2 regions of the Mesorhizobium sp. LNHC229A00 genome follow, and region 2 is predicted to be linked to the other one. Evidence: predicted binding sites of a transcription regulator. Region 2 holds the regulator's gene; the other holds the start of a gene.

Region 1 (4,198 bases), on a different contig from region 2:
GAATGCCACCGTTCCGGTGATCAACGGCCTGACCGACGACACCCACCCGTGCCAGCTGATGGCCGACATCATGACCTTCGAGGAGCATCGCGGTCCGGTTGCCGGCAAGACGATTGCCTGGACCGGCGACGGCAACAATGTGCTGCACTCACTGCTTGAGGCCTCGGCACGGTTCCGCTTCAATCTCAACGTCGCCGTGCCCGAAGGCAGCGAACCGGCGCAGAAGCATATCGACTGGTCAAAGGCGCATGGCGGCCAGCTCTATTTCACCCGCTCGCCCGAGGAAGCCGTCGACCAGGCCGACTGCATCGTCACCGACTGCTGGGTGTCGATGGGACAGGAACACCGTGCTCGCGGCCACAATGTCTTCTCGCCCTATCAGGTCAACGCGGCGCTGATGGCCAAGGCCAAGCCGGATGCATTGTTCATGCACTGCCTGCCGGCCCATCGCGGCGAGGAAGTAACCGACGAGGTCATCGACGGGCCGCATTCGGTGGTCTTCGACGAGGCCGAGAACCGGCTCCATGCCCAGAAGGCGGTGCTTGCCTGGTGCCTCGGTGCTTAGAGTGTTTGGGTGCTTAGAGCGTCTTGGTGCTTGAAGTGTCTTGGGCGCCCGAAATGCCCAGGCGCTTGATCTGCGGCGGCGCGATGCCTATCTGCGCCGCATCACGCAAATCAAGCGCGTTTGGACGCATGTGCCCACCAGGGCCGCATGGCCGCGCCCTGGAGCTTTGTCATGTTGGAAAGCCATCAAGTGACTGAACATCATCCCAAACTCGGCGAGTTCGGGTATGCCGGCGACGATCACGTCGTTCCCTTCGAGGTCGGTCCGCTCGACGTGCGCGGCCGCACGGTCCAGCTTGGGCCGATGCTCGACGCCATCCTTGGCCGCCACGATTATCCCGAGCCGGTCGCCCGCCTGCTGGCGGAAGCCTGTGTGCTGACCGTTCTGCTCGGCACCTCGCTTAAATTCGAAGGCAAGTTCATCCTGCAGACCCGTACCGACGGGCCTGTCGACATGCTGGTCGCGGACTTTTCCACGCCCTCGGCACTGCGCGCCTACGCACGCTTCGATGCGGATCGGCTCGAAGCACTGGTCGCCGCAGGTGAGACGTCCCAGCAGACGCTGCTTGGCAGCGGCGTGCTGGCGCTGACCATCGACCAGGGCGCTCATACGCAGCGTTATCAAGGCATCGTCCAGCTCGATGGCGAAACGCTGGAAGATGCGGCACGCACCTATTTCCGTCAGTCGGAACAGATCCCGACCGATATCAGGCTCTCGGTCGCCAAGCTGCTGACGCCCGGTGTCGGCGGCGCGCGCGAGCAATGGCGCGCCGGCGGCATCCTGGCGCAGTTCCTGCCGCAATCGCCCGAGCGCATGCGCATTCCGGACCTGCCGGGTGGGGACGGCGATCCGCGCGAGCAAGTCCACGATCCGGCCGATAATTCCTGGCAGGAACTCCTGGCGTTGCTAGGCACCATCGAGCCGACCGAATTGATCGACCCGACCATCGGCGCCGAGCGGCTGCTTTATCGCCTCTTCCATGAGCATGGCGTGCGCGTCTTCGGCGGCGTTCCCGTCGCCGACCAGTGCTCATGCTCCCGCGACAAGATCCGTGGCATCCTCGAGGGCTTCTCCGCGCAGGAGATCAAGGACAGCACCGAGGATGGCGGCATCCATGTCGCGTGCGAATTCTGCTCGACGCAGTACGACTTCGACCCAGCCGAGTTTGCGGCTCAGTAAAGCCTTTCCTTCTCCCCGTTCCGCGGGGAGAAGGTGCCCGAAGGGCGGCTGAGGGCAGCGTGACCGTCGGCCCTCAGTTCACCGTGCGCCTTGTCCCCGGCAGATCGAGCGAGAAGGCTGGGATGGCGATGTCGAACGTCTCGCCGCGCTTGTTGCGCATCGTGTAGCGTCCGACCATGATCCCGGAGGGTGTCGAGAGCGGGCAGCCGGACGTGTACTGATAGCTGTCGCCGGGATTGAGTTCCGGCTGGTCGCCGACAACGCCCGGCCCGCGCACCTCCTCGACCCGGCCGGCACCATCGGTGATATGCCAATAGCGCGACAGAAGCTGCACGAACTCGTCAGACTGGTTGTCGATCGTTATCTGATAGCCCCAGACGTAGCGGTTCTCCTGGGGATCCGAACGATCCTCCAGATAGAACGGCCTGACCTGCACTTCGATGTTGCGCGTCACGGCGCGGTACATGAGCGGCTCCAAAACAATCCGACGACTTTCGACGCTCGCGGTGAGCAGGTCAACGTGCGCGTCTTGTCGCGCCTGGGATTGAAACGCAGGTGCCGGCAAAGAATGTCATTTAAGTGACACACGACAATGGTGGTGTGCGCGAACCGGGCGACTCGGCCCTCTGTCGAACTGTTGAAAACGGCCGCGACGCGGGCCGACTTCCGGAGTGACCAGATCTCGATGGAACTCACTCTCATATCCGCCTCGCTTTCGACCGCACTCATCCTCTCAAACGCTGCCAGCATCCTGCTTGCCGCTTCACAGCTGAAACGGCGCGCCACGATCGCCCCGCCGGCGGGCAGATCGCCGGCGGTGTCGATTCTCGTCCCGTCGCGCGGCGTCGAGCCCTTCACACGTGAGACGCTGGAACGCGCCTTCGCGCTCGACTGGCCACGCTACGAACTGATCTTCTGCGTCGCCCATGCCGACGACCCGGTGGTCAAACTGATAAACAGGGCGATTGCCCGGTTTCCGCAGGTGCCGGCCCGGCTGTTGATCGGCGACGACCGTGTCAGCGCCAATCCCAAGCTCAACAATTGCGTGAAAGGCTGGGAAGCGGCGCGCCACGACTGGGTCATTCTTGCCGATTCCAACGTTCTGATGCCTAGGGACTACGTCGAGCACATGATGGCGGCGTGGCGGCACGGTACCGGCCTTGTCTGCTCGACGCCGATCGGCTCCAGGCCAGATGGTTTCTGGGCCGACGTCGAATGCGCCTTCCTGAACACATTGCAGGCCCGCTGGCAGTATGCCGGCGAGGCGCTCGGCCTCGGCTTCGCGCAGGGCAAGAGCATGCTGTGGAACAAGCCGATGCTGGACGCCAATGGCGGCATCCGCGCGCTGGCCGCCGAGATCGCCGAGGACGCCGCCGCGACCAAGCTGGTGAACGGCCTCGGCCTGCGTGTCAACCTCGTTGCGGCGCCCTTCGAGCAGCCGCTCGGCCAGCGCACGTTTCGCGAGATCTGGTCGCGCCAGGCCCGCTGGGCGCGCCTGCGCCGCGTCACCTTCCCGCTGTTCTTCGCGCCCGAGATCCTGACTGGTGCGGCGGTCCCGCTGGTTCTTGCGCTGGTTGCGGCGGGGAGCGCCGGCGTCAGCCTCTGGGCGACCGCGATTGCCGTGCTGGCGGCGTTCTATCTTCCGGAATGCGCTCTGGCCCTGGCCAAGGGTTGGCACGTCTCGACGCGCATGATCGCGGCGACGGTCGCGCGGGACGTCATGCTCCCGGCCATCTGGGCGCGCGGCTGGCTCGGCGGCGCCGTCGACTGGCGCGGCAACGCCATGACCATCCGGACCAAGACGGCGGAGCTGGAGGAGACGCCGTCGAGCGCCTGATTGCTGCTGACGACGCTGCCTGGACGAAACCTATTTGGCGGCCTTCAATGCTTGCGCGATATCTTCCAGCAGATCGTCCGTATCCTCCAGGCCGACCGACAGCCTGAGCGTACCGGGCCCGATGCCGAGTTCGGCGCGGGCCTCGTCGTTCAAATTCTTATGGGTGGTCGTCGCCGGGTGGGTGATCAGGCTCTTGGCATCGCCCAGATTGTTCGAGATCAGCACGATGTCGAGGGCGTTCTGCAGGGCGAAGGCCGCCGGCTTGCCGCCCTTGACGTCGAGGCAGATCAGCGTCGAGCCACCCGACATCTGCTTCTTGACGATATCGGCCTGCGGGTGGTCGGCGCGGCCGGGATAGATGACGCGGGCGATCTGCGGCTGCTCGGCCAGGAAGTCGGCGATCTTGCCGGCGCTCTCGGTCTGCTGGCGCACGCGCAGCGGCAAGGTCTCGAGGCCCTTCAGCAAGGTCCAGGCGTTGAACGGCGACAGGCTGGGGCCGGTGTGGCGGAAATAGTCGTGCAGGTTCTCGTCGATCCACTTCTTGTCCGACAGGATGACGCCGCCCAGGCAGCGGCCCTGGCCGTCAATATGCTTGGTGGCCGAGTAGACGACGATGT
Region 2 (4,198 bases):
ATGGCCGACGCGTCCTGCGCCAGGATGATCAGCGAACTGGCGCCCTGCGAAATCAGGCTCTCGACATCGGTCAGCTGCTTGCCGGGATTGGACTGCGCATCGGCGGAAATGTACTTGTCGCCCGCGGCCTCGATGGCCTTCTTCATGGCCGCCTCGTCGGTCTTCCAGCGCTCTTCCTGGAAGTTCGACCACGACACGCCGATCACTTTGTCCTTCCCCTGAGCGACCGACGCGAGCGTCAGCGACATGGCGACACCCGCCAGAATGGCGACTGTGAATCTCTTCATGATATCCTCCCTGCGCCCGCGTGTGGCGCGACCAAACTGGCCCCAAGGCCGGCACGAAGGCCCTATTTTTTCGAGCCTCGAAAAAACACTGGTCCATCGCCGGAACCCTGTCAACATCGATTATGACGGATTTTGAGGTGCCGGAAGCCTTTTTTCGAGCCTCGCAATAAATAAATGACAGCCCCAGCCGCTTCTGCCAGTATTCGACCTGTTGCCGAGGGTGTTCGAGGAGGCGTCAAGAACCGCGGCGACGGGGAGGGAAATCATGTCGGTCGGAATCCGCCACGACGATCTGCGCCGGCGCAATCGAGCAATGGTGATTGGAGCCGTGCGCCGGGGTGGCCAGCCCTCGCGCACCGAGATCGCCGCCACCACCGCCCTCAGCCACTCGACTATATCGGCGATATCAGCCGACCTGATCGGCGAAGGTATCCTGAGCGAAGGCAAGCCGAACGAGGCCGGCTCACTGAAACGCGGCCGGCCGCAGGTTGGCCTTGGCCTCAACCCCGAGGCCGCGGCGGTCATGACCGTGGTGCTGTCGCTGAATTTCCTCTCCGTCGCCGTCATCGACTACGCCGGCCAGGTGATATCGGAGGAGCAGCGCCGGCTGGACACGCTGACCATGTCGCGCGAGGCGCTGATCGGCGAATGCGTGGCCATCGTCCGGCGCCGCCTCGAGGATCCCGACCTCGACGTCGCCAGCATCGCCCGCATCGCGCTGGCGATCCAGGGCATCACCGACACCGAGGCGCGCGCCATGCTGTGGTCGCCGATCACGCCCCAGACGGACATTGCCTTCGCCGATATACTCGAAGCCGAATTCGGCATCCCCGCCACCATGGAGAACGACTGCAACATGATGGCGGTGGCGCTGCGCTGGCGCGACCCCGAGCGCTACCGCGACGACTTCATCGCCATCCTGCTCTCGCACGGCATCGGCATGGGCCTAGTGCTGAAGGGCGAGCTGTTCACAGGCACCCATTCCTCGGGCGGCGAGTTCGGCCACATGATCCATCGCCCGGGCGGCGCGCTCTGCCGCTGCGGGCGGCGCGGCTGCGTCGAGGCCTATGCCGGCAACTATGCCATCTGGCGCAATGCAGGACAGATGGGTGAGGACGCCAAACCGGTCGACGTCAGCGACGCCGACATGCGTGCATTGGCGGCCACGGCGCGCGAAAGAGACGGACCGGAACGCGAGGCCTATCGCAAGGCCGGGGAGGCGCTGGGCTATGGGCTTGGCAGCCTGTTCGCGCTGATCGATCCGGCGCCCGTTGCGATGGTCGGCGTCAGCGCCGCCGCCTTCGATCTGATCGAGCCGGCCTTGCGCGAGGCCATCGCCCAGACCGCCGGCGGCCAGCATTCGACGTCGATTTCCTTCGATACAGAGCCGAACGAATTGCCGCTGATCCGCGAGGGCTGCGCCATGCGCGCGCTCACCTTCGTCGACCAGGAGATCTTCGCGCCGGGCGTGCAGGTGAGATCCGGCAAGAACGTGGCCTGATCTCAATCCTCGCGGATCGCGTAGCCTGCGCCACGGATGGTGCGTATCACATCGGGCATGCGGCCATTGTTTACCGCCTTGCGCAGGCGGCCGACATGCACATCCACGGTGCGCTCGTCGATGTAGATCGTCTCGCCCCAGACATTGTCGAGCAACTGGCTGCGCGAGAATACGCGGCCGGGATGGCGCATCATGAATTCGAGCAGGCGGAACTCGGTCGGTCCGAGCCGGATCTCGCTCTTCTTGCGATAGACCCGGTGCGATTCGCGGTCGAGCACGATGTCGCCGACCTTGAGCACGCTGGACAACACTTCCGGCTTGGCGCGGCGCAGCAGTGCCTTGACCCGGGCCATGAATTCCGGCGTCGAGAACGGCTTGACCAGATAGTCGTCGGCGCCGGTCGAGAGGCCGCGCACGCGGTCGCTCTCCTCGCCGCGCGCCGTCAGCATGATGATCGGCAACCGCTCCGTCTCGGGCCGCATACGCAGGCGCCGACAGAGTTCGATGCCGGAAACCGCCGGCACCATCCAGTCGAGCACCAGGAGGTCGGGCACGTTTTCCTGGAGGCGGATCTCGGCTTCGTCGCCGCGTGTCACCACCTCGACCTGGTAACCCTCGGACTCCAGATTGTAGCGGAGGAGCACGCCCAGCGGCTCCTCGTCCTCCACCACCATGATGCGTGGCGCGATCATCGATTGATCATCCCTGCCGTCAAGCCGCCGGCACCGACATCGCCGTCTCGTCCTGCTTCGGACGGTTGGCGGGCAGTTGCGTGCCGGTCAGCACATAATACGCATTCTCGGCAATGTTGGTCACATGATCGCCGATGCGTTCGAGATTCTTGGCGCAGAACAAAAGATGCGTGCAAGCCGTGATGTTGCGGGGATCCTCCATCATGTAGGTCAGGAGTTCGCGGAAGACCGAAGTGTATTTGACATCGATGCGTTCGTCGTCATTCCTGAGCTTGGCGAGGGCGGCGGCATCGCCGGCCGCATATTCCTCGACCACGCCCTGCACCTGGATCAGCACCAGCTGCGCCATGGAGTCTATGGAATGCGACAGGTCGCGCGGCGTGGCGGTGAGGCCGACGGAGCCGACGCGCTTGGCGATGTTCTTGGCAAGGTCGCCGATGCGTTCGAGATCGCCCGCCATGCGGATCGAGCCGACCACATGACGCAGATCGTCGGCCATCGGCTGGCGCTTGGCGATCAGGGTGATGGCGCGATCATCGAGTTCGCGCTGGCGCGCGTCCATGATGGCGTCGTCGGAGACGACGCGCTGTGCCAGCGCGTTGTCGGAATTCAGCAGCGCCTTGGTGGCGCCGCCGACCATAATGCCGGCGAGATCGCCCATGTCGCTGATCAGCCTGCTGATCTGTCCGAGATCCTCGTCGAAGGCTGCGACTGTGTGTTCGGCCATGATCCTGGTCCTCGTATGCGTGAGATCAGCCGAAGCGGCCGGTGATATAGTCCTGCGTGCGCTTCTCGCGAGGCGACGTGAAGATCTTCTCGGTCTTGTCGAATTCGACCAGCTCGCCCAGATACATGAAAGCCGTCTGCTTCGAGACGCGCGCGGCCTGCTGCATGTTGTGGGTGACGATGACGATTGTGTAGTCGGCCTGCAACTCGTCGATCAATTCCTCGATCTTCGCGGTCGACAATGGGTCGAGCGCCGACGCCGGCTCATCGAGCAGGATGACCTCCGGCTTCACCGCCACCGTGCGGGCGATGCAAAGCCGCTGCTGCTGGCCGCCGGACAGGCTGAGGCCGCTGGCATTGAGCTTGTCCTTGACCTCGTTCCAGAGCGCGGCGCGTTTCAACGCCTGCTCGACACGGCCGTCCATCTCGGCCTTGCCGATCTTCTCATAGAGCCGGACGCCGAAGGCGATGTTCTCATAGATCGACATCGGGAACGGCGTCGGCTTCTGGAACACCATGCCGATCTTGGTGCGCAACAGGTTGAGGTCCTGCGAGCGGTCGAGAACGTTCTGGCCGTCGAGCAGCACCTGACCCTCGGCGGTCTGCTTGGGGTAGAGCTCGTAGATGCGGTTGAAGACGCGCAGCAGCGTCGACTTTCCGCAACCCGACGGTCCGATGAAGGCAGTCACGCTGCGCTCGGGCAGCGACAAGGTGATGTCCTTCAGCGCCTTCGACTGGCCGTAGTAGAAATTGAGGTTCTTGACCTCGATCTTCGCCTTGGCGGCTGCCTCGGCGGCAATCGTCATGTCTGGAGACAACATCTGGCTCATTTGTCCTCTCTGCGTCCGGTCAGGCTGCGCGCAAAGATGCTGAGCGCGAGAACCGTCAATGTGATTATGAGTGCGCCGGTCCAGGCCAGTTGCTGCCATTCTTCGTAGGGGCTGAGAGCGAACTGGAAAATGGTGACCGGCAGGCTGGCCATCGGCGCGTTG

Evidence for each region. Region 2 encodes PhoB, which activates phosphate uptake and scavenging genes when phosphate is short. Its sites were predicted from a motif close to TGTCATNNANCTGTCAT; they were not measured.
Region 1: the regulator PhoB is predicted to act here: its motif matches at 2,314-2,330, upstream of X742_RS151940 (ceramide glucosyltransferase).

The regions. Positions count from the first base shown of each region.
Region 1 is NZ_AYWQ01000008.1:121,148-125,345, reverse strand. Features, by position in the region: gene argF (ornithine carbamoyltransferase) at 1-565, shown strand, start outside; gene X742_RS151930 (Hsp33 family molecular chaperone) at 713-1,744, shown strand; gene apaG (Co2+/Mg2+ efflux protein ApaG) at 1,818-2,210, opposite strand; gene X742_RS151940 (ceramide glucosyltransferase) at 2,430-3,581, shown strand; gene X742_RS151945 (O-succinylhomoserine sulfhydrylase) at 3,612-4,198, opposite strand, start outside.
Region 2 is NZ_AYWQ01000015.1:10,499-14,696, reverse strand. Features, by position in the region: gene xylF (D-xylose ABC transporter substrate-binding protein) at 1-287, opposite strand, end outside; gene X742_RS146230 (ROK family protein) at 553-1,788, shown strand; gene phoB (phosphate regulon transcriptional regulator PhoB) at 1,791-2,480, opposite strand; gene phoU (phosphate signaling complex protein PhoU) at 2,500-3,207, opposite strand; gene pstB (phosphate ABC transporter ATP-binding protein PstB) at 3,233-4,036, opposite strand; gene pstA (phosphate ABC transporter permease PstA) at 4,033-4,198, opposite strand, start outside.